Regions from separate parts of the Bacillus sp. BC08 genome, predicted to be linked through region 3. Evidence: riboswitches for the same ligand, from Rfam matches in the RefSeq annotation. Region 3 holds a riboswitch; each other region holds the start of a gene.

Region 1 (10,565 bases), on a different contig from region 3:
CATACTCATTTTGTGCTTGAATAAAATCTTTACCCGTTCCAATAAGCGGACTGTCAGGATGCCATTCTTTAATAAAATTATCAATCTGTTGTGCCGTTATATTAGATGGTAACGTTACATCTAGATTGATATACGATGCCATAGCGTTATATAAAAATTGTGCATATTCCTCACGCGTTAAAACACTATTTGGATTAAATGCACCTGCTCCATTACCTGCAGTCACGCCGTTAGACTCTAATGCACTAATCGCTTCACTTGCCCAATGATCTTTCGGAACATCATTAAATGTATGATCGGCTTTTACTTTTAGTTTAAAAGCTTTCTGTAAAATTACCGCCATTTCAGCACGAGTTAAAGATTCTTTCGGTCTAAATGTTCCTTTACCATCACCTACGAAAATCCCCATATCTGTTAAAGTTAAAATTTCTTTTTGGAACATTGTTATTCCTTCGCTAATATCAGAGTATGGATTTTTATAATCGCTTTTTGCTTCTGGTTTTAATGCACGATATATTAATGCGGCTACTTGCTCACGATTTACAACATCCCCAAAGCCAAACTTACCATTATCATATCCTGCAATAATTTCTTTTGACGTTAAATTAGTAATTGCTTTATATGACCAATGATTTTTCGGTACGTCTGGAAATTCTTTTTCAGCTGCAAACGAAGTTGCTGGAGCCATCACTACTTGAAGTGCGACTGTCACTGCTAACACATTAGAAATAACTTTTTTCATATTTTTTTTAACACGTTATGTATATACTTGTCCCGTGTTAACTTGCCTCCCTTTATCGTATAATTTTCCCTATTAAACTAACAAACTCTTAATTAGTCAACAGTAAAAGTATACGTGATAAAAATAAACTAATCTACCATTATTTTATTCATAATTAGTATAATACGATATATCTTTTTATCCTGATATAAAATTACAAAAACTTACATAAAAAGCCCATCTCTATATAGACGATGGGCCTAGCAATCAACATTATTATTTTGTTAAACGAGATTTTGAAACATCAAAACCTTTCCACTCATAATAATCTAAAATACCCGCAAAAATTGCCTCAGCTGCTATTTGTCTTCCTGATTCTGAAGCTAACTTCTCATAATCCGCGCTGTTATCTAAAAACGCTAGCTCCGTTAATACTGCTGGCATCTCATTTTCTCTTAGTACATAAAAGTCTTCTGGTTTCACACCACGATCTCTTGTATCTAGAGCTTTAACTAATCGCTTTTGTATTTTATCAGCTAACATATAACTATCTTTTTCACGCTCAGTTAATTCTTTCTTTTCAGATCCTTTATAATAAAAAGTTTCTGTTCCATGTCCATCATGTTTTTGAGAAGCATTTGCATGGATACTTACAAAAATATCTCCATTATGTTCCTTCGCGAAATCCACACGATTTTTAAGGTCTTCTCCTTGTTTTTCACCAAGACGAATATCTGTTTCACGTGTTAACATCACACGGAATGGAGTTTGTTTCTCTATTAAACTTTGTAATCTTTTAGATGTATCTAATACAATATCACTTTCATGTAATCCTTGTGTCGCTTTCCCAGGATCTGTTCCTCCATGACCTGGATCAATAATAATCATCTGTTCTACTAAAGGGTTGCCTATTTTAAGAGAATCTGCCTTTTTAATAAATTGAGCTGCCTCTGCTTTAGTTAGAATTTTTTCAGGCTCCCATCTGTCACCAGTCCCAACAGAAATACCTAATTCAACTAGGATGTTAGCTTTTGCTTTACCCCAACTTTTTTCTAGATCACTGAATTTAGTTGCTGGAGTACCATTTACTTTAGAATCTAATTTGTAAGCTTCTACAATAAGAGAGGCCATTGAAACTCGGTCAATTTTCCCAGTTGGATCAAATACACCTGGTCCTTTCCCTTTAACAACACCAGCTTTTTCTACAGCTGCGATGAATGGAGTATACCACTCGTTTTGAGAATCACCGAAAGATGGTTTAGCATTTTTATCGATTGGTAAGTTTAAGATTTGAGCCATCATTGTAGCTGCTTCTGCACGAGTGATTTCTTTTTCAGGCTCGAACATTCCTTTATCGTTACCTTTAACTGCACCTTTATCTACTAAATAGTAAATAGAATCTTCTGCCCAATGTTTAGCTGGGACATCTGGAAATTTTTTTGTTTGTGCGAAACTACTAGATGAATAAGATAATATACTAGCTGCGATTACTCCTGCTGCGATTATTCTATTTTTCATAGAATATATTCCCCTCTCAAGTACAATGTATTTATGTAACAGACTAATTATAGTTCTGAAAATTAGTAATAGTCAATTGTAATTTGTATAATTTTGTATTATTATTGTATTTTTTGTCATATATAACTATAGTTAAAAACTATAAGGTTTTATAAGGGAGAGATTCATATGAGCAACAATTGGAAAGATATAGAACACCGTATTTACACGATGTGTATGATTCAGCGGAATAACGAAGTATTGCTAATACAGCGCCCCGATCATCTAGGCTTCCCTGGCTATATCGCTCCTGGCGGAAAAGTAGATTTCCCAGAAAGTATCGTTAAAGCTGCTACACGAGAAGTAAAAGAAGAAACTGGATTACTTGTCTCAAATTTAAATTTTAAGGGATTAGATGAATACGTAAATCCGAAAGAAAATGTTCGATATATGGTATTTAATTATTGGACAGACTCATTTGAAGGCGAACTTCTTATGAATCCTCCAGAGGGCGAATTATTATGGGTACCAATCGATACAGCATTAAATCTTCCTATGCAAGATTGGTTTAAAGAGAGATTCCCATTATTTTTTGAAAAAGGTACGTTTGAAATTCAACGCGTCTGGGACCGAGACTTAGATAAACAAGTTGCTATGACAATTACCCATACATAAAAAAGCTTGGAATCTCTCCAAGCTTTTCCTACTTCTCCTCTATTTTCTTAATCTCATAATCAATTTCTAAAAACTTAACTCCAAATATCCACATTCTATGATTAGCTTCTAATATGTGATCCGTTCTCTCTGTAATAATAAATGTCTCTGCTAACGGTAAACGTATTGTAAAGAAATGAGTATGTAAATAAATACCCTCATCTCCCTTACCATTTTCTCTTAGCTTACTAGTAATAATTAAATCATTACTCTTATTACATAATTTCAAAACCCCCGTCATATTTGAATATGGTAAAGGTAATGCAATATTCATATATGTCTCGTTCATATATGTATGCTTTGAGTAAAGAGCTACAAATATAGATTCTCCTGCTTCATTTTTTCTCAGCCAAGCCCTTACATTCTCTCTTCCATCCTTTGCATCTATTATCCCAATGATAGAGCCTTGCATCGTTTCCCACTTGCCGCCCATTCCTAAATGTACTTGACCTACACGCTTACTCATTTTCTCATAACAAAATGCAACCGGGCGGAACCAGCGAGTCCATTTAATATGCGATTGTAACTCATACTCTTTTGTATGTTCATAAAACCGAATAATACTTAAAGGAACCTTCGCCATGTTAAATGCCTCACTATGAAAATCATTCATATTATCAACTAAACCTTTGTATTCCTTGCTATCTATTAAATTTCTGTTATGTAAAAATGCTTCCCCAACTGTCGTATTTCCTCTTAACCTGCTCATTGATTTCCCGTAATATTTATAATTCGGAGCACTCTCTTCAATCATCCAACCGACAAATGCTGGTAACGCCACTCCAATTCCATTGACAACACCGTGAATCCAAACCATTTGAGCAATTGTAATCGTCATTACATGTTTCAAATTCCCATATGAATATATAAGTGAAAACATAATTGTTACCATGAGTGTACTAGACGATATGATCAGAAGAACCTTTGCACTGATAGCATTAAATTTCGTGCGCCAAACATACATCCCATAACCATAAATCGCACATAAATATAGGAACACTGCAAAAAATTCAAATACTCTTGAGTACGTAATTCCTATTGCAACTGTCATAGGTGAAATGATTATGATAAACATAATAGCATCATATATTTTACTTCTCTTTTCTCTTTTTCTCCCAATGAAACCAGCTGATAACGGCAATAGAAATGCCGAATAATGAAAGTGTGCAGCGGTAAGCAAAACAATTTCAGAACTAAAATGCATAATGGAAAGTTTTGCTACTGAAGCAAAAAACCAGAAACCACCTAAAAACAAATACATAAACGCACTATCAATAGCCACCTCTTCTAACGGTTTCCAGCCTCTTTCTAGTAATCTACTTACACCAAATAACGCAACAATTCCTGTATATACAAACCAAAGTAACGCAAAGAAATAGTGATTTGTTACGAAAGCTAGCGTTTCACTAATTGCTGCGATTGGATATAACAGCGATACCAGTTTATAAAAGAATACATATGATCCATTTCTTGTTTTCTTATCAATGATGTAAAATGACATCGGTATAAATAACAAAATAGATAATAAAATAATTGCTTCCACTGGGTTTACATTTGACCACTCACATATTAGAAAAATAATATAACAAGCAAGTCCAACTATTATATTTTTCATATCATTTATTTCCTCTCCACAAATGTTCCCTTATATGAAAATAATGAACCAATTAACGGATTTCGTACTTGTACATGAATTCGAAAGCATTGTAGTGTTTCATCATAACTTTCTACAATGTTGGCATCCCCGTATAAAAACGTAGGTAACGGAACTTTCCTTCCAAACATGTAAAACCATTGTTTCTTTGAAGAAATATGCATTGCCCCCACCTCATCAATATGAAAATGCAATGTAGAAATAAGTATATGCGGTTCACCAAAATAATCTACAATTTCATTATTCTCTTTATCCCTCTGCATAATAGCGTTAAAGTATCTTTTCTTATTATGAAAATAAAAAGTACGATTCCACCGCACAAGTTCATTTCCATGTTCATCTCGCTCAGCGGTATTATGGATTGTAAATGGCACTTCCTTCCCCCGCTCAGAGAAAAACATTCTAAACTTCGATGCAATTTTTAATATTAATTTTACGAAAATAGAACCTCCGTAAATTTCATCCATCTTTCCTTCTCCAGTAAAGCACTTTTCTTCCGTAATCTCATAGCGTTTCTGTAATTTCGGATGAAGTTTTTTATAAGAATCCCCTAATAGTCTTTCATACATATTAGCCATACATTATCCCTCTCTCTTCCTCTTACAATTTTTTGCACTTGGCAAATTCGTGCTGTTTATGTAACCGACAATTGATAACCCCATTAGTAGAACATTTAATGCAATTGGATTAAACGGCTCTGTAAAGCTTACGATATTCGTAAATCCTGCCGAAATCGTTAAGGCTATTAACATAAAGATATGTACGACAAATACTTTTCGTTTCGGAAATGGCAACAGCCATAGGACACCAAAAATAATTTCTAGTAATCCCATTATTTTAAGTACAAAAATACTATGTTCAGTTGAACCAATCATCACAGATAGCATTTTTAGTTCTTCTGAATGAGTAAACACTAGTTTCGGCACTATTCCTTGATACATCCATACAAATGCAAATAAAAAACATACGAGCCAGTATGTCATTGTTCTTCTAATTAGTAATCTAGGGTGCAACCCCTTCTCTAACCATAATTTTAAAGCATCAAAACTCCAAGCAGTCGCCCAGCCCAATAACGGCCGAAACATATAGATATCTATTACATTCCCTATACGACCAAATCTCGTATTATAATCATATTGTGTCTCAAAATGAATGTGTTCTTTACACGGTGTATACCTCCAATAACCACGCCCTATTTGAATAAGTGATAATTGATTATCTGTCCAAAATTTTAAAGAAGAAATCCGTTCACCCGTTTCTTTTCTTATTTCTCCTATCGATTCCCCTTCACCAGCTATTTCAAGTCCAAATCCGATTTTCGTTTTATATAAAAACTTCTGCGGTTCTCCTTCTTTTTTCTCTAAATATGAAATTTCAGTAAAGCGGGCATCCCACTCTGTATGTATGTTTGGCTCTTGCGTATATTCCCATAATTTCTCCATTGTCGTTTTCATTTCTGCCGAAACATAAATAGGCTTTTTCCCCTTCATTCTTCCACCTCCAATACACTATAAATTTAATGTACATGCTATGAATTTATTTTGCTACGCTTTTCACAAACTCCTCCAAGAAAAGAAAGAATTTTTAAAACTTATACAAAACACTTGATTCCCCGAAAAATTTAAATTATTATAAAACAAATGTTACCAACAACTTCATAAATCAAACACTCTCGCCTAAAACGTGAGATAGAGGTTGCAATACTTATGATTATTCTAATGGAGACACAGAGATGTCTATGAAATTAGATGAAAGGAAGTATTGCCGAAATCGATAATTTTCTCTGCATTTATCGATTGGGGCTGTTTTCGAATAGAAACAGAACTGTCATATGTACAGAAGTGTATGTATGAAGAGCTATCTACAAAAAAGAGATATCATTTTTATGATATTCCTTTTTTGGCGGTTTTTTTATTAGCTCCGTTTTCTGTTTCCCTTTTCCTGTAACAGCACCATCCTCACTTATTTGAGATGGTGTTTTTTGTTTTTCTCTGGTAACTACAGGAATATTGGGATTTATATATGTCCTAATCTATTCTTAAAAATGGATGAAAGAAGGAATTCGTAATGGAAACGATTGTACAAAAATTTGGTGGCACTTCTGTCGGAAGTGTTGAGCGTATTCAACATGTAGCAAATTTAATTATTGAAGAATATGAACGAGGACATAGTATCGTCTCTGTCGTTTCGGCAATGGGGAAAAATACAGATGAACTTGTCGCACTTGCTAACGCGATTTCAGAAAATCCGAGTAAACGCGAAATGGATATGCTTTTATCTACAGGAGAACAAGTAACGATTTCATTATTAACGATGGCACTACAAGCAAAAGGTTATAACGCGATTTCATTAACAGGATGGCAAGCTGGTATTACGACAGAATCTGTACATAGTAGTGCACGGATTACTGACATTCATACAGATCGAATTCAGTCTTATCTTACTGAAGGTACGATTGTTATTGTAGCTGGCTTCCAAGGAATTAGTGGAAAACATGAAATTACAACGCTTGGGCGCGGTGGTTCTGATACAACGGCTGTTGCATTAGCTGCTGCACTGAAAGCAAAAAAATGTGATATTTACACAGATGTGACCGGTGTATATACGACGGACCCACGAGTTGTAAAAGATGCTTATAAATTAGATGAAATTTCTTATGATGAAATGTTAGAACTAGCGAATCTTGGTGCTGGTGTATTACACCCACGTGCTGTTGAATTTGCTAAAAATCATAGTGTTATTTTAGAAGTTCGCTCAAGTATGGAACAAGAAAATGGAACAATTGTAAAAGGAGAATGTAACATGGAACAACAATCAATCGTTAAAGGTATTGCATTTGAAGATAATATTACACGCGTCACAATGAAAGGTTTGGAACAAGGTGCACTTTCAACAGTTTTCTCTACATTAGCAGCGGCACATATTAATGTAGATATCATTATTCAAAGTATTACAAATGAAGGAACTGTTCATCTCTCCTTCTCAATCCATTCTAATGATTTAAAAGAAACATTAGAGGTATTAGAGCAACATCAAGAAACATTACAATATGAATCAGTAGAATATGAAAATCATTTAGCAAAAATATCAATTGTAGGATTTGGTATGGTCTCTAATCCTGGTGTTGCTGCGAATATGTTCACTACTTTAAAAGAAGAAGATATCCATATTAAAATGGTAAGTACATCAGAAATTAAAGTATCAGTTGTTATTGACCGCCTTCATTTAGTAACAGGTGTCGAGGCACTGCATCAATCATTTATGGCGAAAATTGAGCCTTTCGTGCAGATGAGTTAATTTCTACTAGTAAAACTTAAAATAAATTATATGAATCTATTTCCTTCCTATATTAATAGAAATAGGATGGGAATATTTTGCGGGGAAGTCGAAGTTATATTATCGAATAGAAACTACATTATCAAATTCTTACAATAATAGCATTCACGAAATAAAGTTCATGCGTATATCAGTAGTAGAAGGTTTCCGAGGTTTTGTTCGTTAACAAAATGTTTATTCTATACCCGAAAACACCTTGTCACATTTTCCTACACTGTGACAAGGTGTTTTTTGTTTAGAAGGAACTTTAGTATAATTATGAGGAGAATTAAATAATAAATTTCTACGTATAAGGAGATAAAAACTATGGCAAACAACAAATTACTAAGAATGGACAATGTCAGCATCGTTGTAGAATCTCTTGATAACGCAATCTCTTTCTTCGAAGAGATTGGATTAAAACTCGAAGGGCGAGCTACTGTCGAAGGTGAATGGGCTGGGCGCGTAACCGGACTCGGTTCTCAGTGCGTAGAGATTGCTATGATGGTAACCCCAGATGGCCATAGCCGAATTGAACTTTCGCGCTTTCTCACACCACCTACTATTGCAGATCACCGGACAGCTCCTGTAAATGCCCTCGGTTATTTGCGCGTTATGTTCACCATTGAAGACATTGACGAAATGGTATCTAGACTTACTAAGAATCATGGTGCTCAGCTCGTTGGTGAAGTAGTTCAGTACGAGGACTCGTATCGACTCTGCTACATTCGTGGAACCGAAGGAATTTTAATCGGTTTAGCGGAAGAACTTGGTAACAAGTAAGTAATGTTTTACTGAAGTAAAAATATTTGAAAGAATTTTACGCTTAATAAAACTTAGATTTTGAACCCCGTCCTAACTTTAGAACGGGGTTATGCTTGTTTGAACTTTTTAACATACTATCAATACCTCAAAATTATTATAAAACAATTCAATTGCTTGTTATACTCTTTCCTAGGAAATATAACGGACTCTTATCACTTTTTATCATATATATCTTTTCTTTAAAAAAACGATCTGAACTCATTCAAAATAACTTTCTTCACGTCAGAGTAAAAAACCATCATGAATAGTGCTATTCCTAATAAGATTTCTTGCATTCCTTCATAATCAACGAAAGCACTCACAATTAGCAAACCAAACCCAATCTAAAAACCAAACTCATTCTCTTTCTCAAAATCCTCATCTTCATCAATATGTATTTTCTCTTTTAAATTTTGGTTCCCTTTTATTAAATCATCGAGCGTAACATTATACATTTCGCTCAATAAAATCAAATTTTCAATATCAGGGCAACTTTTATCATTTTCCCACTTACCCCGCTTTAACAGGCAGTAAATCTCATCAAAGCTTTTAAGCACAATCAAGGCAACCAGATGCGATTAACTGCCTATAAAAGCCCGATTGGTTCAACTAATAATCAGTAGGATAAATCACCCACTGATTAAAGTTTCACTTTATACACTGCTTGCCTCGTTATACCAATCTTTTTAGCAACATCTTCCTGCGAAAACCCATTTGACTCTCGTAGTCTTTTAAGTTGTTGTCCTAAGCTCATAACGTCCCCTCCTTTAACAAATTATGACATAATAGGAGATAAAAAAGAAAGAAACTATTGGTACAATCCACTGTAAACCATTCGTTTACACCATAAAAAAGAGAGAATAACTCTTTGAGTTATTCTCTCTCTTCTATTAAAACAGATGAATGTTTTCTTTCTTGCAAGCTTCACGTAAATCGTCAGGCCATACAGAAGATTGAACTTCACCGATATGTGCTTTTCGTAAGAAGTACATGCACATTCTTGATTGTCCAATACCACCGCCAATTGTTAATGGTAGTACGTCTTCTAAAATACCTTTATGGAAATCGTACTCACGTTTGAAATCTTCACCTGTTTTCGTTAATTGCTCATCAAGTGATTTGCTATCAACACGAATTCCCATTGATGATAATTCGAATGAAGATTGTAATACTGGGTGCCAAAATAAAATGTCACCGTTTAATTTCCAATCATCATAATCAGCTGCGCGCCCATCATGCTTTTCACCTGAACGAAGTGCATCACCAATTCCGATAATGAAGACTGCACCGTGTTCTTTTGCAATTGCGTGTTCACGATCTTTCGGTGTTAATTCTGGATATTTATCTTCTAGTTCTTGGGAAGTGATAAAAACAATTTCTTCTGGTAAATACTTTCCAAGGAACGGATACTTTTCAAATAAGTGATCTTCTAAATCTTTGAATATTCCATAAATTGTTTGTACTGTTTTTTGTAAGTAATCTACAGTACGCCATTCTTTTTGAACGATTTTTTCCCAATCCCATTGGTCAACGTAAATGGAATGTGTTGCATCAAGTTCTTCATCACGACGAATCGCGTTCATGTTTGTATATAAACCTTCACCAGCTTCATATCCATATTCATGTAATGCGAATCTTTTCCACTTCGCTAGTGAGTGAACAATTTCTAATTCTTCTCCTGAATGTAACATATCAAATTCAATTGGACGTTCTACACCGTTTAAGTGATCGTTTAATCCTGATTTTTTCGTTACGAATAATGGTGCAGATACACGGAATAGTTCAAGGCGTTTTGCTAATTGATCCTCAAAAAATGTTTTAACTTCCTTAATTGCGATTTGAGTCTCTCTTACTGTCATT
Region 2 (10,565 bases), on a different contig from region 3:
ATATACATCCTTCCAAAAATAATAGCTTATTTATTTCAAATTCTGATTTGGTTTTCCAAATCGAACTAAAACATGCCATAATAATTTTAATTCCTGAAGCACTTCTTCATACGTTCCACGATCACTCCAGGATAGTGGATTCCTTTTCAAATCCACTACAGCAGAGCCAATTATATGTGCATCGATACAATTATTTCGTGCAATGCGTCTTGCCAAAGATGGCATTTTTGAACCTCTAAAATCCATCGGAACTTCATCCACCGTAAGTACAAAACCCATGTGCCAATACAAATCAATAGAATACTTCAGACAAATTTCTTCTAAAGTTCTACCTACATTCGTACCCTTAAATGAAGGATCTACAACAAGTGCTTCCACATCTTCTTTAAGAGAAATATCTCCATGAATCTGTGCTTCAATATAATGATTAAGATTACGAGCTGACTCTTTGTTTACGAAATCTATAAACGGCCTTTCCAAGTTAGCCAGTAAATGATGAATAAGTCTTGTTGGAGTCAAATTCCCTTCACCAATTGCAAAATCTCTTACGAATGTCTCTTCCAAAAGAGCAGCTAAAATCATATCAAACTCTTCATAAGTACCCTTTTCTTTTGGATCTTGATGCGAATCTAAATACGTATATGTAGAGCGATAAGAAACTTTTGGTGATAAGAGGAGATAACATGATCCAAAGCGCGGGGCAGGTCCATCTGGATGTAGCATTACATTTAGCGCCCCATATTTGGGACGTTCATTATTCGTTACGCCTTCCAATTGATATGCGCCTCCAAATATCCTCTGTTCCCAAAGGTCACGTTCACCACCCGGATAAGCAGACACACTTCCATTAGATAGCAATGTTTCAAACTGACTTTTATATATTCCTTGCTCAAACAGTGCTTCAGCAATATTTTGCATATTCGAATCTAATCTGTCTGGATGAAAGTGTAAAGCAATCCTCGCATTTGCTTTTAAATGAACGACAGCTTCTTCAAACATTTCATCAGTAATATTAGACATTTTCAATATATGGTTAATTGTTGCTTTAGCCTCATGTTTTTCGTTCTCTGCATATTTTGAAATGTACTCTAAAGCAAATAATTGAGATCTTGATAATTCCATAACCAAACCTCTCCTTTCATTGAAATGACCTTAATCATTTCAATGAAAAGCTTGTTCTTTCCTTCTTATGAAACGAAGCCTGTTAAAAAAATAAATACTTCGGATTAAGATTTTCAGACAAAATTCTTTGTACTGTAAAGTGGAACTTTAATCAGTGGGGGGCTTGATTCCCACCTAACTTCTTTGCCTCCGCTGAATTTTGAGGTGAGGGTCTTACTGCCCATTAATGCGGGGTAAAATTGACCTTCACTCTGTCGCTATTTCCTCTGCACAACTAATAAACGCTACAGCCCTTCCTAGCCCCTTTTTAATAACAAACTCTTCTCTATAATCTGATTATTACTATATCCATTGACGTACAAAAATTCATTTGTTACTCTTAAATACGTTAATTTAATATTTTAATCCTCATTCGTATCTCGGTGAGGTAGAGGTTGCAGTCATTAAGAGTATCATTTCAGGAGATGTAGTGGCATTGATGAAGGAATGAGAAAGGAATGATTGCCGAAGTAAGCCCGTGTCCACCATGCACGCTTGCTGGGTCTGCATTTAATAAGTGCAGAACTGTCACAAACGAAACGTTTCATTTGTGGAGAGCTATCGAGAGGTATGTCGTGGGTTTCTTATAAGATAGAAAGCATGTAGCGGCAAATTACGTGCTTTTTTTGTTTTGTTTGGGACTTCTCTTCTCTACTAAGAAGACATACATATCTCCTCGCTTGACTTGGTTATACTAACTTTGGAGGTATTTTCTATGCAACAAAAAAAATGGGGCTTTTGGGTACTAACAGCTTTCGTTGTCGGTAACATGGTTGGCGCTGGGATTTTCATGGTGCCAAGTACGTTGGCACAAACAGCAAGCCCTCTCGGTGTCACTTTAGCTTGGTTAACAACAGGGTTTGGTGTTTTAATGCTAGCTCTTGTTTTCGGTAATTTAGCAATTCGTCGTCCTGATTTAACGACAGGACCACAAAGTCATGCATATGCTTTATTCTCATCACCAAAAAAGAAAAAAATGGCTGGTTTCAGTATGGTGTGGGGATATTGGGTTGCAAACTGGGCAAGTAACGTTGCCATCATTACATCTTTCGCGGGATATTTATCACTCTTCTTCCCAATTATGAAAGATACACGACTACTATTTTCAATCGGTTCTTTTAACATAGAAGTCGGAAAACTAATTACATTTACGATTTGTTCCATCTTACTTTGGGGAACTCATATTATATTAACAAACGGTGTAAGCGGAGCTGGAAAGTTAAACTTCTTAGCAACAACAACGAAAGTAACTGGATTCCTTTTATTCATCGTCGTTACGTTATTTGCATTCGAAGCTTCTAAGTTTGGACAATGGTACACACCGATGATCGATAAATCAGGTGTATCACACGGTCTTCTTTCACAAGTAAACTTAGCTGCTCTTACAACGCTTTGGGCATTTATCGGAATCGAATCGGCAGTACTTTTATCAAACCGTGCTACCTCTCCTAAAACAGTAAAACGCGCAACAGTTGCAGGATTACTTATTACAGTTGCGATTTACTTAGGAATTACCATTTTAACAATGGGTGTACTTCACGTTGATACATTACAAGCTTCTGAACGTCCATTAGCAGATGCATTAAATGTTGCAATGGGTCATGGCGGCGGGAAACTGATGGCATTACTTGCTCTTACTTCCCTATTCGGTTCCATCTTAGGCTGGATTTTATTAAGCTCAGAAGTACCGTATCAAGCAGCAAAAGAAGGTTTCTTCCCTTCCTTCTTCACCAAAACGAACAAAAAAGGAAGCCCAATTTACTCATTACGATTAACAAACATTATGTCGCAAGTGTTCTTATTCTCAACATTATCAGGAACTATTGCGGAAGCTTATACATTCGTTATTACCGTATCAACACTGGCCTACCTCATTCCATATCTCGTTTCACCAATCTTCCAGTTAAAACTAGTCGCAACTGGTGAAACATATAAAAATGAAATGCGGGCAAGAATTACAGATGGTATAGTCGCAGTGATCGCACTTTGCTACGCACTATGGGTTATTAAAACCGGTGCATCCGATATAAAAACGTTCCTTCTCGGAATTGGTTTATTCGTAATCGGCTTTGCCTTCTATCCATTAATGAATCGTGATCAGAAAAAAAATAACGAAAAGAAAAACGAGCAAGTTGCATAACGCAATTTGCTCGTTTTTTCTTTTATAAAACATATATAATAGAACAAAGAGGTGAAAAACATGTCAATCGAATCACTATGGAGCAGTCGCTTCCAACAACATATGCAAAATATCATTACATACTTTGCACGTATGATTAACGGTTTACTATATAGCTTTATCTTTATTTCATGCGTTGGTGCATACTACTATGCTCAGTTTCTAAAAGCATCTCCTTCTAAAGGAATAGCTTTACTACTCATCACGATTGTACTTACATTTATTATAACGAGATGCCCGATCCGTACATTTATTCAAAAACCTGATGCTGTCTATTTGCTTGCATTAGAAGAGAAACTAACATCTTATTTTAAAAAGTCTCTTCTATATAATTACATCATTCAGCTTTTTCCATTATTATTTACGTTCCTTATTCTCGTTCCACTTGCAATGCAATCATTACAAGTAACAGTCCCTTTCTTATGTACAATCTTTATCGTTTTAATGATTACGAAAGCTTGGAATATATACATACATTGGATGTGGCGTGATAGCCATGAAAAAAACATATGGTTCATTATTCGTATTGCTTGTAACGCCCTAATCATTTACATGCTGTTTTACTCGGCATATGTTCTCATATTAGGCGGATTGCTCTTACTACTTGCTTTCCTGCTTCTATATACGAAAAAACAGCCTACAAAACGAATACCGTGGGATTACATAATCGAACAAGAAGAAAAAATGAACGTTCGTTTTTATCAATTTGCGAGCATTTTCACCGATGTTCCGCAACTGAATAAGCAAGTAAATAAAAGAAAATGGCTTACAAATTGGATTGAACCTTTATTACATAAAAAACGAGCAACTTTTTTCTATTTACATACACTCGCATTTTTACGCGGGAATGATTATTTCGGTATATATATTCGCTTAGGCTTAATCGGTGCCTTCGCCTTATATTTTATACCAAACATATACGCAAAAGGCGCTATCGCATATATCATCCTATATATGATTTCTATGCAGCTCCGTTCCCTGTGGAAATATTTTTCGGGAAATATTATTGTAGCATTATATCCATTTGATACTGAAAAACGAATGAATCAATTTCTTCGCTTAATCTTGATATTGCTAAGCATTCAACTCATTGTATTTTCAATTGTTATACTCATTGCTACAGGTCAATTTTTACATAGCCTTATCATTATGATTGTCGGGTTACTCTGGATCAAATTTATTATTGTACCAAAAACGAAGCAACGCGTTTCCGCATTTTAACGAAAAAAATCATCTTAAAAGCCAAGGAGAAAACAAATTATCTCCTTGGCTTTTTTATTTTTCTTCCTCAAACAAGAATTACCGGCACAACCTATATTTTATGATTTTACATACAAAAACGATAATACATGTTTACGTCCTAATAAAAAGGGTATGTATTAAATTAACAGGGCAAAGAAACTGGAGGGAATGAAAAAATATGAATTAAAGTTTCACTTTATAAAAGACATTGCTCAAGGATGATTCTGAAACCGATAATATAATGTAAGGAGCGGATTAGAATGAGTAAAAAAATTGCTATTTTAATAACGGATTATTTCGAGGACACAGAATACACAGAGCCAGTAGAAGCTTTTAATGAAAAGGGATATGAATTAACAACTATTGAAATGGAAAAAGGTAAAACGGTACACGGTAAACAAGGAAAAAGTGAAGTCGTAATTGATAAAAATATTGATGATGTTTCTCCAGAGAACTTTGATGCCCTCTTCATACCAGGCGGATTTTCCCCAGATATACTTCGTGCAGATGAACGTTTTGTTCGCTTTAGCAAAGCATTTATGGATGCGAAAAAACCTGTTTTTGCTATTTGTCACGGCCCCCAATTACTCATCACTGCACAAACACTTGAAGGACGCGATGTGACTGGATATAAATCCATTACGGTCGACTTGAAAAATGCTGGTGGACATTTTCATGACAAAGAGGTTGTCGTATGCCAAAATCAGCTAGTAACAAGTAGACAACCCGAGGATATCCCAGCGTTTATTGAAGAATCATTGCGTATATTAGGATAGTTATTAGAGGTTAGCCAAAATAGCTGTTTAGCTACTTTGGTTAACCTTTTGATTTGTATAAAAAACAAAAAGAATCTCATTTTCAATAATCTTTTGAGACACCCTCTTTTCTTGCCCCAAAATTTCTAATCACTTTTCATAGGCATTTCTCATATAGTGAAAATGACTATACGATTCCTATCCATAAGTTAAATAATGATTTTACACATATATAAATAAAAAAAGATGGGAGCCTTAATCATGAATAACAATCCACTTTCAACGCCCCAAGACAACTCCGAAAACAATAGCCGTGACATTACACTGCAAACATTAAGGGTCATCGGACTCGTCGTCCTTATTAGTGGTTATATCCTCGTTGCGCTCTCTGAAGTAGGTGAGCTGAAAGTCTTATTAACAAACCCAAATAGCAATCCTGATTTAGCTGAAGTTGATCCGTTTTAAAAGCCATATGAAAAGCGATTTCTATCATCGCTTTTCATATAGTTTTATCCAATCTGAGAAACTTCCCTTTCATCTTCATACTTCTCTTTCCCTATCGCCTTCATAAATAATAAAATACTACTCATACCAACGATAAAGTACAGAGCACTCATGCCCCAAGATGCAAGAAACGAGCCTAGCATAACACCTAATGCCCCGTTCATTTTTGCCACTTGAAAGACCATTCCGTTAATCGCCATGTATGAACCTCTTGCCTCATTTGGCACCATATCTGCCATAATAGATTGACGTACTGGCACATACATCATCTCACCTACCGTTTGGAAAAGCCCTGCAATTAATAAGATCCATAAGCTATTGCTCGTTCCAAGTATTGTAAATCCAATTGTATAAATGAATAAACCTACATATAAGATTTTCAAATCGTTGAAGCTTTTCAGCATTTTAATCAGGAGTGCCGAACATAACACAACTAAAATGGTATTCTCTGCTGAAATCCAGCTCATCATTCGAATACCTGTTAAATCAAACGTAACACCATTCCCAAAGAAAAAGTGCACCGTTTCAAATTCCTGCTGCAAACGTACTCCTAAATAATTATTAACCTGAAACTCTAAAGATAATGTACATATACTTGCTGCACAAAAAATTAAAAACGCTCTATCTTTCATTACGACTTTATAACTATCCACCATATCTTTTAATACATTTTTCTTCTCCGCCGTTTTCCGTACTACATACACTTCTTCCATATATACAGCCATCACATATAAAGTAATAACTGCAATCACTGTTAATCCAATAAACAATTGCAATCTATAGTTTTCAAATAGTAATCCTCCAAATATCGCTCCAATTGCAATTGATAAATTAATCGCCCAGTAGTTAATACTGTACATCATTTTTCGATTTTCCGGTGTACTCACGTCGATTAACATCGCCTCTGTCGCAGGGTTCATAAGTCCAGATCCTAAACTATTCACTAACATAAATACAAATGTTAGCCACGGTGAATCTACATAATTTGAATTGGCAATCCCCATACAAGCAATGGAAATGACTTGTATACTTTGACCGATAATCATCACCTTTTTACGACCAAGCCGATCCCCAACATATCCACCATATAAACCAATTACTAATGAAGCTATGACATTAATGAGTAGTAACGCACCAGCAATCGTACTACCTAATTTTATTGAAAAATAAATCGCCATAAATGGAAAAATCATCGTGGACACAGTACGTGTTAAAAACGAAGTTATAATTCTAATCTTGATATTTCGATGCATACTCCAAAAACCCATTGTTTTCCCCTCCTTATGCTTACTTATTTTACTTTGAAAAAAAGGAAGGAAAAGGTTAGAATATTCTAAAGAGTTTCCCCTTTTATGATAGAAGGAAGTGTATATATGAAAATTATGGACTATTACATTAGACTAAGACTACATGCACAGGATCAACAACATATGCGAAATAGCTTACAAGAATTAGCGGATGTTTTATATTGCAGTACGAAAAACGTAAAGATTTTATTAAAGAAAATGAGTGAGGAACAATTAATTCGTTGGACTCCAGGGCGTGGCCGCGGGAATAAAACAGAAATCCTATTTATACATAATTTCGTAGAAGCGATTGAATGCTATACAGATGAACTGTTAGCACAAGAAAAATTAAAGGATGTTTTTCTTCTTTTAAAAGAACCGCTCCCCCTTGCACTTCAAAAAAAGATAGAGAATAAACTACATCATCATTTTGGATATGAACCTTCAAATGATATGTATGACATATTAAAGATTCCTATATCGAGAAAAATCTTCCCATTAGATCCGGCTTTTGTCGCTGTAACTACAGAGAGCCATCTTACGAGTCAAATTTTTGACACGTTAGTCGTTTATAACGATGTTACTGAGAAAATGGAGCCACACATTGCGCATACGTGGGAATTAAGTGCAGACGGGCTTACGTGGACCTTTTATTTACGAAAGGATATATATTTTCATAACGAAACAGTTTTAACTTCTACAGATGTACAATTTTCATTTGAACGATTAAGGCAAGTTCACTCTCCTTTCGAATGGTTAATAGAAGAAATTGTTCAAATTGAAACACCATCACCACTGCAAATTCGATTCCATTTAGCAAAACCCAACTTATTTTTTTTACACTATGTAAGTTCCATGCAACTAGCAATTTTGCCGCGTGATGCTAGTATTCAAAATCATCATTATATAGGTACTGGCCCTTTCAAACTTGCTCATTACTCTGAAGATAATATCGTACTCGAAGCGTTCACCCATTATTTTAAAGAGCGCGCGTTATTAGACCGTATTGAATTTTGGGGTATTCCCGATCATGTGCAAATAGATGCTGATTATGAACTACCAAATGAAGAGGAAAATGAAAGGCATGATATACAAATAGAAGAAATAGGTTGTATTTATGCTAGCTTCAACTTTAAAAAACCTGGTCCTCATCACGACATGTACTTTCGAAAAGCTTGGAGAGAACTATATGACGTTGAAACGATACTTCGTAGCATAGATGGTAGACGAACAATTGCTGCATCAAGCTTTTTCCCTGAAAGAAGCCGCCAAGCTACTAAAAGGTCCTACTCTTTAGAAAAAGCGAAGGAGTATTTAAAAAAGAGCACCTATAATGGCGAAACGATACATATTTACTTCTTCGCATTTAAAGACAGTGCAAATGACGCAGATTTCCTAAAAGAACGTTGCGGACAATTAGGAATACACGTAGAACTTCACCCATTTCTCGTTTCAGATTATATGGATCATTCTATCGATAAGCACGCCGATATTATTTTCATGGGAGAAGTATTTGCTGCCAATCATGAACTCGCATTCTTAAATGTGTTTAAAAATAAAAGTTGCTTCGTAAATCGGTTCATGGACCCGCACTATGAAAACCAAATTAACTGTTTACTTGATACCTTTTTATTAGAAGAAAATAAAGAGAAGCGCTATGAGCTCATGTATGAAATCGAAGAATTTTTACAAGCAGAGCACATCATTTTATTTAACTATCACATTTTAAAAAGAAAAACATATCCCTCTTCTTTAAAGAACGTAACAATTGATTCATTCGGCTGGGCAAATTTTGCGAAGTTATGGATACAGCCATCCCCGCATTAAATACGGGGATGGCTTTAATCATTGAATGACTTCTTCTAAATGATTCTTCAAGTTCTCTAAATACGTATCAATTGTAGGATTCTTCACCACATCATAACAAGCAAAACTCTTTAACGGACTCATACCAAGAAACTTCTGTACGCGATATAAGTGGCTAAGCGCTGACTCTAAACTTTCCCCTTCAAAGAACTTCGTCTTATCTCCAAATGCTTTCTCCGGTGCGTTCCAAGTTGTAGAAAACATATACTCTTTCTCTTTTAATAAACCACCTGTTCCATATTCATCAGCACCTTTAAAGAACAAACCGTATGCATATACTTCATCCATATATGTTTTAAATAATCCAGGTACACTAAACCAATAAATCGGCGTTTGATAAATTACAACATCAGCCCATAAAAACTTATCTTGTTCTTCTTTCATATTGTAACCATCTTGAATCGTTGTCGTTTTTACATAATGATTCTCGCTTAATACCGTTACCATATAATCAACTAACGTTCTATTTAAACGTCCTTCTTTCGTACCGTATTTTTCATGTCCATTTATAATGAATATATTTTTCATTGCTTTTCTCTCCCTTATATAATTTACTCTTCAGCTATTAACCCAAGTTGCTGTTTCAGCGTAAGATTATCTTCTAAATGCCAGTCTTCCGTTATCTTTCCGTCTTTCACATGTAAAATATCAATAGCAAAAAAATTGATTTTCTTATCATTATGCGTTCCTGTAAAAGAAAGACGAGCTGTTACTTTATCATCAACGACTAATAAATCTTCAATCTCGCAATGTATGTTAGGAACGACTTTATGAAAATTTTGTGCCGCAAGCTTTAATCCTTCCGTTCCTTGTGGTCGCCCTTTCGGCAATGTATTATCGAAAAATTTTTCAGTAACAGTCTGCGGAATAAGCTCCTCCTTACCTGTATCCCAAAATGCATAAAAACGCTGCGCTGCATGAACCATTTCGGTCGCTTCCTTTTTACTTAGTGAGGGATCAATTGTCATTACTTTTGGCTTTGGCATTTCTTTTAATAACTGGACTTCCGTTTTTTCTTCCACGCCGCATGCTACAAGTACAATGCAAACAATAAACAAACTAAGGAATCCAACCAACTTTTTTATCCCCATGAAAATCACCTCCCCTTCATCTAATCCCTTTGTATTTCGTATTGCTATTGTATATGCATTAACTTCCTTGATGGAAGTAGTGATATTTTTTTCATATAGTTACCAAAAGTATAGTTTTGTGATACTATAAAGCAAATTCATTCAAAAAAATTTTATGGAGGCTAGTTCCATGAACAATATAGATCCAGTTGAATTAACGAAAGGTTTACCTGGCATACCTTGTCCTATCGCTAAAACGCTTGATGTAATTCGTACAAAATGGACGTTTTTAATCATTCGTGACCTTCTTATCGAAGGAACATTGCGCTTTAGTGATTTACAAAAATCAATGGACGGGATTAGTCCGAAAACATTATCGCTTCGACTAAAAGAACTAGAGTCTCAAGGGATTATAACGAGAAGAGTATATCCAGAAGTTCCGCCTCGTGTAGAGTACACATTAACGGATAAAGGAAAGCAATTAGAGGGAATTTTCATTGAA
Region 3 (10,565 bases):
AATACAACATCCGCACACTCTTTCGGATTATGCTCATCTATATACATCTTACAGGCCGCATGATATCTGTTTAAAAACATTTTCTCAGCTTCTTCATAACTTCCAAAAGCTTCAGTTTCCCGCTTAGCACCACGTTTTCTCGCAATCTCAAAATCTGTATCTACAAAGATTTTGTAATCAAATAAATGCACAACGTCTTTTTTCAATAGAAACGTTCCATCTACTATTAATACCATATTGGGTTGAGCCAATAACGGTTCATTATGTACAGGCATATCAGTTATTAAGTTATGAGATATCGTTTCATATTGTAAATTCCCGTTATGTCCTAAAGGCTTTAATAACCTTTCTTTGAAAGCTGTATAATCGTGTGCATCTTCGTAATATCCTCTTGCTGATTCTTTGCCCTGTACATAGCGAATCGCTCTCGGATGATGAAAATCATCAATGGTGGCGCGTGTTACTGGAACTCCGAGCTTTTTCATTTCCTCTGCTAATTCGTTTGCAAATGTTGTTTTTCCCGAAGCTGTAATACCACTTACTCCAACTCTTGTTGGATGGGTTAAGTTTAATTTTAAAATATGATCTACAATTTCTTTCATGCGTTGTATTCGAGTCATGATATTTCCTCCTACAATTAATTTACATAACATAATTACAGGTAACAATTTGTGTCATTATTTATCGGTAAGTCGATATCCTAATTCGAATCGTTGATATATTTGAAGTTATGATAGATATATTTGAAAAATCGTTGATATATTATGATTAGCTTACTTTCCCTTAAACCCACGATACAATGCAGTCCGTAATTCTTGTTTGTATTCTTCAATTTCTGGCATATCGAGTTCTTCTGCTAGTCTGATGGCTAATTCAATATCATATGGTACACGTACGAGTTGAATAGAAAAGCTCGCTGCTTCTTTTTCATTGTAAGTTCCTTCGAATATTAAATAGGAAGCTTGTGTAATTTCAAGAGGATTACCTACACTACCAGCATTACATAACGTTTTCCCTCTGAAATTTTGAACGAATGCTTGGTGAACGTCACCGTAGCAAACAACATCTGGTTTTCTTTCCCCTTCTATATTCTCTGTGAGCTCACTATTTTCGAACATACTAATACGCTCTTCTCTTGAAGCATGCGGTTGAATTCTTTCATATAAACTTCTCGGTGAAGCGTGGAACATACGAATGAGCTTGCCGCTCATAAAAAATTCGATTGAAAATGGTAAGCTTCTTAAATAGTCGTTTTGTTCTTCCGATAGTTGTTTTTGATGCCATTTTAATGCCTCAAATTCAGTCGGTTTTGTAATAAAATCATCCCAGTTCCCCATTACAACTCCATCACATTCTTTACGAATGATTTCAATCACTTCGCTAGAATGAGGACCTTTTCCGACTAAATCTCCAAGACAAATAATGCGTTCAATTCCTCTTACTTTAATATCTTTCAGTACAGAATCTAATGCCGGAATATTACCGTGAATATCTGAAATTACTGCTATTTTATCCATATGAATCCCTCCATTACTTATAGTTTATTATATCCGCATGTTGTGATTGATACCATTTTGGAATATAGGATGAAAAATTGTTATGATCTTCGATAATTCGGTTTAATCTCTCTTTCATATCATTTACTAAATGTGGCGTGCTTCGGTTTGTCCATACGATATCCGCTGGGAATGTCATTGCTGCATACAATGAGTACAGTTGCCAAAAATGAAGCGATGGTTCGCCTCCGCAATAACCGTGAACTTGTCCAACCGCAAATGGTTTACTTATTCTTGTAGTAAAAATCGCTACGTTATAGAAATCGTGTATTGGATCGCCAAAATCATATCCACCAAAATCGATAACGATAAACTCCTTATTATGAATCATACTATTTGCTGGATGGAAGTCATCGTGTAAAAAGGTAATAGGGCGATTTTCCAATAATTGTTTATGCTCGCCTACAAAACTTAATACTGGCTTCAAATCAAGGAAGTCTATTTCGTAGTTTGCTAACGCTTCTACGTATCTTTCGTATTTATTCCACCGAACCGTTTCCCATTTATTACTTGCACTTTCTTTTTCAATTGAGTGAATCCTCTTTAATACTTCTCCTGCTTTTCTTCCTGCATGATACTGTTCTTCCACTGATAGCTTCCCTAAACCTTCTTCACCATTTACACCTTGGACCCATTCAAATACTTGAACACATTTATTTAATTCCTCAAGTTTTATGAAATGAATTAACTTAGGTGTTGGAATATGTAATAACTCTAATTGTTTCATATACGTATATTCTTCTTGTTTACGTTCAAAATGAACAGCATCACATACTTTTACAAAATAAATTTCTTGGTTCTTTAATTCAACTTTATATTTCTCTTCATGTGAAAAACCTTTTGAAATAGCTGTACACTTTGCAATACGAGGCCATTCTAGTTTTCTCTCTATCTCTCTAAGCATTTCTTCCACAATGTTCACCTCTATCAATATATGTACAAACTACCTAGCACTTCATGCTCTCGTTTATTTTCACCTTTAAATTCTACTGCAAATGGATTTTCGCCATGATGCTGCAATCGTTCTAGTACTAGCCCTTCTCCAATTGGTTCACAAAACTGCACATGAATGTCACCAAACGATACACTTTGACATTCCGCATTCCATTTTTCATTTTTTACGACTGAGCTTACAGTTAGCCCTATTACTTCTTCCCATTTCTGCACTGTTTCTCGAACGTTTTTCACTGCGTAATGAATTGTATCAAGTTGTTGTACTTTGTTTTTATGTTCAGTGATTGTTCCTATGTTACGTAAATCGTTTCTTCTTTCTTCATCCGTTTCATTCCACTGTATGAAGAAAGGTAATTTCGGTCCGTTTTCTTCTTGCTTTACAAATAACATTTTCCACTCTAAAAGGCGACCATCTTTTCTCATTCGTTTCCCTTCAAATGGTCCTATCGTATGTAATCCATGTTTATTAAACTTAACTGCTATTTCTTCAATTGCATCTGTTCGAATGGCGATTTGTAACATTCCTTCTCCATCTTGTAATTTCACTACCGTTTCTTGTACTAATGGATTGTCTGCTTCTTTCGCTTTTTCTTCATGCTGAACTGCTAAAAATTCTATATATGATAAATCAAAATAACATAAACTATTCCAAGTACCCCAAGTAATATGCTCTCCGCCTATTGCAGTATGAAATCCATAAGCCTGCATTTGTTTTGCTGCTTCCTCCGGTGTACCATGTACTGCGTGTACGAGATGATCAAATCGTAACATGTCTTTCTCCCCTTTCTCTCCATCCTTTTATTGTATATTTTATTTTTCTTTCATTCAATTCAAAAAACTTTAAAACCTAGTTGATTTATACGATTAATATGTATTATAATGAAACAAATTTAATTATTGCTGATTGGAAAAACCAAAGGCACTTTTCTCATACGGGAAAAGTGCCTTTTTCATTTATTATTACAGGGGGATTATTTATGCAAAAATTAATTGTCTTTGCTATTATTGGATTTTTCGCTCAATTGATTGATGGTGCGCTTGGAATGGCGTACGGGGTAACATCTACCTCACTATTATTAATGTTTGGTATCGCACCGGCTGTAGCTTCCGCATCTGTTCACTTAGCTGAAGTCGTTACAACCGCCGCTTCTGGTGCATCTCACATCAAATTTGGAAATGTTGATAAATATACCGTTTCCAGGCTTACATTACCAGGAGCAATTGGCGCATTTATTGGGGCATGTTTTTTAAGCAATTTACCTGGTGATGTAATTAAACCGTACATTTCCGTATTTTTATTTACTTTAGGGGTTTATATTTTATTACGATTCCTCATTCAAAAACAAATTGTCACTTCAAAAAAACGTATGTCTGCAAAACAACTTGTTCCGCTTGGTTTGTTCGCTGGATTTGTTGATTCAACTGGTGGTGGTGGCTGGGGTCCGATTACGACACCTGTGCTTTTGGCAAGAGGAAATGAAGCTAGAAAAGTTATCGGATCTGTAGATACGAGCGAGTTTCCTGTTTCACTCGCTGCCACAATCGGCTTTTTCATTTCACTTGGCTGGGAACAAGTAAGTTGGGTTTGGGTATTTTCTCTCATGCTCGGTGGTATCGTTGCGGCACCAATTGCTGCATGGTTAGTGCGCATCGTTCCTTCTCATTTACTCGGCGTATTAGTTGGTGGCCTTATAATCTTTACAAACATTCGTACACTGCTTACTACATTTAAAGTGGATCCAACTATTATTTCACTTTCTTACGTTGCAGTTGGTCTTGTCGTTATTATTTCTATTTTCATTGCTGTTCGTAATCATTCCAAGCGTTCTAACGCACCGACAGCCGGATATCCGAATGATCAAAAACAAATGCTACCATAACGATAAAAATACCGCCCGATATACTTCGAGCGGTATTTTTTATTTTTCTACTTTCCAATTAATCATCGTTTCTGTAGTGCTAATTCTCTTCATATGTAATTTCTCTAATACACGAATCGAGCTTTCATTTTCAAGAAGTGTCTCCGCGATAATCATTTCTACCTCTCCTGTTTGAAAAGCCCAATTTATTAGTTCACTTACAGCTTCTGTCGCATATCCTTTATTCCAATATTTCTCAATAAATCCGTAACCAATTTCTACTGTATGTTCCTCATTTGGTTTCCCTTTAAACCCTATATCACCTAGAACGATGTCATCTTCTTTTCGAATGACATACCATGCTCCCCAAAGTAATAAAGCCGCATCTTGTTTTACAGTTTCTACATGCCCTACAATATGTGGACCACTATTATATCCTTGCTCGTTAGCAACTTGCATACTCTCTTCTGTACATGGCACTATATAGAGCCTTTCTGTTTCTAATTTCATGTTAATTTCCCCTTTTTTGATTAAACGTTACTCTAATTATATCAAAAAATATGACCTTATTATGAATGTCGAATTATATTTTCAGAATTTTCTTTTATTTTTAAAGGGTTTTTCAATATTTTTTGCGAAACATTTGTATAACAATTTCTTTCTTTATTTTTTGTTACATAACAGTAGGTTCGGGTGGAGTTTTGCAAGCGTTTCCTAAACAATAACCGATAATTTTTGACTTTTCCTAACAAAATATCTTGCAATATATTCAGAAACTCATTACAATTGCCATATATTAAAAATCTTAGCAATATATCAAATCCTCATCAATCCGATGAGGTAGAGGTTGCGACTTTTAATAGTAAGACGGACGAGACGCAGAGAATGTCACCGACTCCGTTTGAAAGGAAAAGTTGCCGAAGTTTATATTTCTTCTCTGGAAATATGAGCTGGGGCTGTCTCCGAAAGGAACAGAACTGTCACGTTTACAAAATTACCGTGTAAACGTGGGGTGCTATCTTAACGGAAGGGTATGATGGGGTGGTTATTTGTGAAACGTTCCGCCAAATTCCTTTGGCGGTTTTTTGCATTTTTCTCCCCCGCTCCTTCCTATCTTACAAGAAAAGGAGTGTTGAACATGAATAGCGCAACGAATCAAACTACCTCTGAAACACAAACTACAAAAGGAAAAGGTGAATTAAAACGTAGTTTAAAATCAAGGCACCTTACGATGATTTCTCTCGGTGGTACAATTGGTACCGGACTATTTCTTGCCAGCGGTGGTGTCATCCATTCAGCTGGACCTGGTGGCGCATTAATTGCATACGCCGCAATTGGGATTATGGTTTATTTCTTAATGACAAGCTTAGCTGAACTCGCAGCTTACATGCCTGTTACCGGTTCTTTTAGCACGTACGCAACGAAATTTGTTGATCCATCATTTGGCTTTGCACTTGGATGGAACTATTGGTATAACTGGGCCATTACAATCGCTGCTGAACTAGCGGCTGTAACATTAATTATGAAATTTTGGTTCCCAGATACCCCTTCTCTTATTTGGAGTGGATTATGTTTAGCTATTATTTTCCTTTTAAACTACTTATCTGTTAAAGGGTTTGGTGAATCTGAATATTGGTTCGCACTTATTAAAGTAGTTACTATTATTATCTTTTTAATTGTCGGCTTCATGATGATTTTTGGAATTATGGGCGGCGAAACTGTTGGCTTCAAAAACTTCACTGTTGCAGATGCTCCATTTAACGGCGGCATCATGGCAATAATCGGTGTATTTATGGCAGCAGGTTTCTCCTTCCAAGGTACTGAATTGTTAGGGATTGCTGCTGGTGAAACGTCTGATCCAGAGCGTAATATTCCGAAAGCGATTCGTTCTATCTTTTGGCGTATTCTTTTATTCTATATCCTTGCGATTCTCGTTATCGGTTTATTAATTCCTTATACAACTGAAAGCCTTGCTGCAAGTGATGTAACAGTAAGTCCATTTACACTTATTTTTGAAAAAGCGGGCGTTGCCTTTGCTGCTTCTGTTATGAACGCTGTTATTTTAACGGCAGTACTATCTGCTGGTAACTCTGGTATGTATGCATCAACTCGTATGCTTTGGGATTTAGCTCGCCAAGGAAAAGCACCAAAGTTTCTTGGTAAATTAGATAGCCGCGGTGTACCTGTTAACGCATTAATCGTAACGTCAATTGTTGGTAGTATCGCTTTCATTGCTTCCTTATTCGGTGACGGTGTTGTATACATTTGGTTATTAAACGCATCTGGAATGTCTGGCTTTATCGCATGGGTCGGAATCGCAATTAGTCATTACCGTTTCCGTAAAGCATATATCGCACAAGGAAAAGATTTAAAAGACTTACCATATAGAGCAAAATGGTTCCCATTCGGTCCAATTTTCGCATTTGCACTTTGTGTCATCGTAATTTTAGGTCAAAACTACGGCGCATTTATGGGCGAAGCAATCGATTGGAACGGTGTACTCGTTTCTTACATCGGTTTACCACTCTTCTTAGTATTATGGTTAGGATATAAATTTACGAAGAAAACGAAAGTGATTCCTCTTGATAAATGTGAATTGAAATAAAGTGAAACGAGCAAACAAATTTGTTTGCTCGTTTTTTTATTCCGATGCTTCTCCCTTCCCTATTGCTCCTGTTTTTGCAATAATAAAGAAAATATACATAAAGGTTGGGATACGATGAACATTCGCATTACTGATGAAGCAAAAGCAGCTATACTTAGATTAGAACGCAAAGACAAAAAGATCATTCGCATTAGAGGGACAATGACAAACTCTTGTAGTATTTTCGTTGATGTGGATTTAATTTGGGATACATATAATGCAGATGACATTGTATATGAAGATGCTGATTTTACTGTGCAAATGGATTCATTTACGAAAGACTACACTGGTGATACGGTGAAACTTGATTATAAGACGACAGGTTTTAGTATTACGACTCCAAGTGAGACTTTAGTTTATGGGTTGTCGATAAAAAAATAAAAATTGTTTTAGCTGATCAATGAGGTGAAAAAATGGGTAAATATGTTCCGTTAAAATTTTTATTTAATGAAGAATTAGCTGAAAAAATGGCTGATTCTATTTGTAAACACGATCCTACTTTCTCTAAAAGCATATTTGTAGATTCTGTAACATGTAAAGTTGAAAATTTAGAGTTAAAGCAGCGTATAGAAGTAATAGCAGATGAATTACATACTGCATTACAAAAAGATTTTAATGAAGCAATACATATTTTACTGAAAACATTGGGACCAGAAAACACAACAGAAGTAGGTACATTTACAAACGGCTATATATATATGCCTATTGCAAAATACGTTGAAAAATATGGGCTTAACGATTTTGAATCCTCATTTAACGCCATGTATGAAATAACAAAAAGGAATACTGCTGAATATGCTATTCGTCCTTTTCTTGAAACATATCATGAAAACACACTAGACATATTACAACAGTGGATCCATGACGAAAACAGCCACATTAGGAGATTAGTTTCCGAAGGTACAAGACCAAGACTTCCTTGGGCTAAAAAAATGGGAGCTCTGAAAGGTGACTTTAAGAATAATTTACAGCTTCTTGAACCATTAATGAATGATCCTTCTAAATATGTCCAAAAATCAGTAGCCAATCATATTAACGATATTACGAAAGAAGATAAAGAACTCGTTTTTCAATGGTTGCAGCAGTTACGTGATAAACAGCATCCTGTTAACCCTTGGATTATAAAACATGGATTAAGAACGGTGATGAAAAATGATAATTTGCCAAAAGATTTTTGTTTTTGAGTATTCTAAACAAAAACGCTTATGCTTCAAGAATGAAGTATAAGCGTTTTTCTCTTTCAAATTTTACCCTCGCCTTAAAATATTTTGAAACATTTCCGGCTTATTTCGTTCAAAGCTTTCCATAAATTCTTTTCCAAATATCGTTATACTCTTCTCCCAAGAGTTACCTAAATAGCCCCACTTAAAGTCTTTCTGAATAAAGAAATAGTAATCTCCATTCGGAAATACGGGTATAATCCACTCATCAAATTCATTTCTTTCAAACTCTAAATGTGGATTCACCCAATAACACTCATGTTGCCAATCCAGTGCCTTGATATATTCATTCGATACTGTTTTCTCTTTGAAAGCTTGTATCGCTTTACTTTCCAAATCATCGAATACTTTTAAATCTACCAACTCTCCAAAGTATTGAGAAATATCATATGTTACAAAAGGACTTGGCACCTTAAATGATGGGAATATAGAAACACTTGGTGAAAACTTAAGTTCACAATATATCTGGTCCAAAATTTGACCATCCTCTTTGTCTGTAAACTCCATCCAGTTTGCCATTAAACAACTACCTTCCCTAATAACTTCAAAGGAATTCCACTCGGTTATCCCGAATATATAAATTATCATTCTCACAAGGAGCGAATTTATATGAATCTATTCGAACATGAAACGTAAAACCGTTCCACTTTAATAAGAGGTCCTCCTTTTTTCTTTTCTCATCATATCTTTTACTTACAAAATAGGAGGATACAATTATGAAACGTGATCCATTATTTTTAACTTTATTAGAAAATGCTAATACAAATTTTAGCGGTTGGGATTTCTCATTCATTTCAGAAACGGGTCGAATGAAGAGCCAGCCTTTATCGTGGTCGTACGGCAGCACTACTTTCCAGCTTATGCAGCATGCAGAATCAATGCTCGATATGGGTACTGGCGGCGGAGAGTTTTTATCAATGTTGCAACCGTTCCCGTCAACTATTTATGCTACTGAGGGCTATGCTCCAAACGTGCCAATCGCTCGAAAGAAATTAGAACCTTTAGGGGTTACAGTTATAGAGGTAACGGATGATACTGCTTTACCATTTCAAGATGGTCAGTTTGATTTAATCATAAATCAACATGAATCATATGCTGCTTCTGAAGTAAAAAGAATACTTTCTACAAATGGAACATTTCTTACCCAACAAGTTGGCGGCCTTGATTGTGCGGAACTTAATGAGCAGTTTAACGCACCGCTAAATAGCGAATTTGCAAGTTGGTCGCTCGAAGCAGCATGCATTGAGTTAAAGCAAAATGGATTTACTATTTTAGAAGAAAAAGAAGAATTCCCTTTTCAACGCTTTTATGACATTGGCGCTATCGTTTATTATTTAAAAGCGATTCCGTGGCAAATTCCTGATTTCACTGTCGAAGGTTACTATGAGGAATTATATCGTATACATGAAATCATCTTACAAAAAGGTTATTTTGATGTGAAGCAACATCGTTTTATGATTAAGGCAATTCGCAGTTAATCATGGAGCATATGAAAAAGAGATGGATCTACCATCTCTTTTTTTATTTTCACTCAATATTTTCTATATTTAAACACTTCGTTTCACAGTAATAGCCTTTGCCACCAACATAAACTTTTTCTATTTTATTCTCGCTATCGGTTGCTAATTTAACTAATATTTCGGAAGGCGAGTGTAAAGAATAACCTTGTTCAAATACATAGACTTCTTTTTGTAAGTAGCGCTGTTCATAAAGGTAGCAAGCTAATGCACCATTTGAAGTTCCAGTCGCTGCTTCTTCATTGATGTCGTATAGTGGAGCAAAGTTTCTACATATTATTCGATTGTCATTAAAAGTATATAGATGCATCCCGACAACATTATAATTCTTACTGATTTCTTTAATTTTTTCAAAATTAGGTTGCATTGTATGTAATTGTGTTTCGCTTTTTATAGGAATTAAAATATCTTTTAAGCCCGTGGAGACAATTTGAATTGGGTATGTATTGTCTATATCTTTAATGTCAAAGCAGTCGATGAACTCATTTGGAGATATAACATCATAGAATATCGGTTCGTTTTGTTCCATGAATATGATGTCATCTTTTATGGTAATAGTAAGAACACCGCTGTTCGTTTCAATCGTATAGCGATTCTTGAAAAGTTTATTTACATGCATCAGTATCGCGAAAGAGCCAATTGTGGCATGACCACATAGATCAACTTCCTCTTTTGGTGTAAAATACTCAATTTTATAATCAGCAATTTCAGATTCTGATATAAATGCGGTTTCCGCATAGCCGAGTTGTTTGGCGATTGCCATTTTTTGAGTAGTGGTCAATGTGTTCTCCATAAATACCACTCCTGCTTTATTT

The links. Region 3 has a riboswitch for lysine ahead of ACXVYO_RS11235 (amino acid permease). Riboswitches for the same ligand answer to the same signal wherever they lie in the genome.
Region 1: linked by a shared signal. The riboswitch ahead of ACXVYO_RS25145 (aspartate kinase) and the one ahead of ACXVYO_RS11235 (amino acid permease) in region 3 are both predicted to bind lysine.
Region 2: linked by a shared signal. The riboswitch ahead of ACXVYO_RS17240 (amino acid permease) and the one ahead of ACXVYO_RS11235 (amino acid permease) in region 3 are both predicted to bind lysine.

The regions. Positions count from the first base shown of each region.
Region 1 is NZ_JBTGPA010000037.1:283,461-294,025, reverse strand. It holds gene ACXVYO_RS25175 (S-layer homology domain-containing protein) at 1-742, opposite strand, end outside; gene ACXVYO_RS25170 (N-acetylmuramoyl-L-alanine amidase) at 998-2,239, opposite strand; gene ACXVYO_RS25165 (NUDIX domain-containing protein) at 2,408-2,893, shown strand; gene ACXVYO_RS25160 (YndJ family protein) at 2,922-4,547, opposite strand; gene ACXVYO_RS25155 (DUF4166 domain-containing protein) at 4,553-5,164, opposite strand; gene ACXVYO_RS25150 (DoxX-like family protein) at 5,168-6,076, opposite strand; lysine riboswitch at 6,268-6,454, shown strand; gene ACXVYO_RS25145 (aspartate kinase) at 6,654-7,883, shown strand; gene ACXVYO_RS25140 (VOC family protein) at 8,229-8,684, shown strand; partial or broken gene ACXVYO_RS25135 (helix-turn-helix domain-containing protein) at 8,906-9,217, opposite strand; gene ACXVYO_RS25130 (helix-turn-helix transcriptional regulator) at 9,346-9,459, opposite strand; gene asnA (aspartate--ammonia ligase) at 9,596-10,565, opposite strand, start outside.
Region 2 is NZ_JBTGPA010000034.1:232,009-242,573, forward strand. It holds gene ACXVYO_RS17235 (DUF3626 domain-containing protein) at 31-1,122, opposite strand; lysine riboswitch at 1,543-1,730, shown strand; gene ACXVYO_RS17240 (amino acid permease) at 1,877-3,301, shown strand; gene ACXVYO_RS17245 (ABC transporter permease) at 3,362-4,561, shown strand; gene ACXVYO_RS17250 (type 1 glutamine amidotransferase domain-containing protein) at 4,843-5,358, shown strand; gene ACXVYO_RS17255 (hypothetical protein) at 5,599-5,802, shown strand; gene ACXVYO_RS17260 (MDR family MFS transporter) at 5,847-7,109, opposite strand; gene ACXVYO_RS17265 (SgrR family transcriptional regulator) at 7,194-8,954, shown strand; gene ACXVYO_RS17270 (NAD(P)H-dependent oxidoreductase) at 8,973-9,521, opposite strand; gene ACXVYO_RS17275 (ester cyclase) at 9,545-10,084, opposite strand; gene ACXVYO_RS17280 (winged helix-turn-helix transcriptional regulator) at 10,254-10,565, shown strand, end outside.
Region 3 is NZ_JBTGPA010000031.1:120,760-131,324, reverse strand. It holds gene ACXVYO_RS11265 (hypothetical protein) at 1-620, opposite strand, end outside; gene ACXVYO_RS11260 (metallophosphoesterase family protein) at 774-1,517, opposite strand; gene ACXVYO_RS11255 (aminoglycoside phosphotransferase family protein) at 1,531-2,469, opposite strand; gene ACXVYO_RS11250 (VOC family protein) at 2,484-3,281, opposite strand; gene ACXVYO_RS11245 (sulfite exporter TauE/SafE family protein) at 3,380-4,390, shown strand; gene ACXVYO_RS11240 (GNAT family N-acetyltransferase) at 4,430-4,879, opposite strand; lysine riboswitch at 5,203-5,395, shown strand; gene ACXVYO_RS11235 (amino acid permease) at 5,508-6,974, shown strand; gene ACXVYO_RS11230 (iron-sulfur cluster biosynthesis family protein) at 7,089-7,394, shown strand; gene ACXVYO_RS11225 (DNA alkylation repair protein) at 7,427-8,197, shown strand; gene ACXVYO_RS11220 (DUF2716 domain-containing protein) at 8,261-8,752, opposite strand; gene ACXVYO_RS11215 (class I SAM-dependent methyltransferase) at 8,950-9,711, shown strand; gene ACXVYO_RS11210 (PhzF family phenazine biosynthesis protein) at 9,761-10,565, opposite strand, start outside.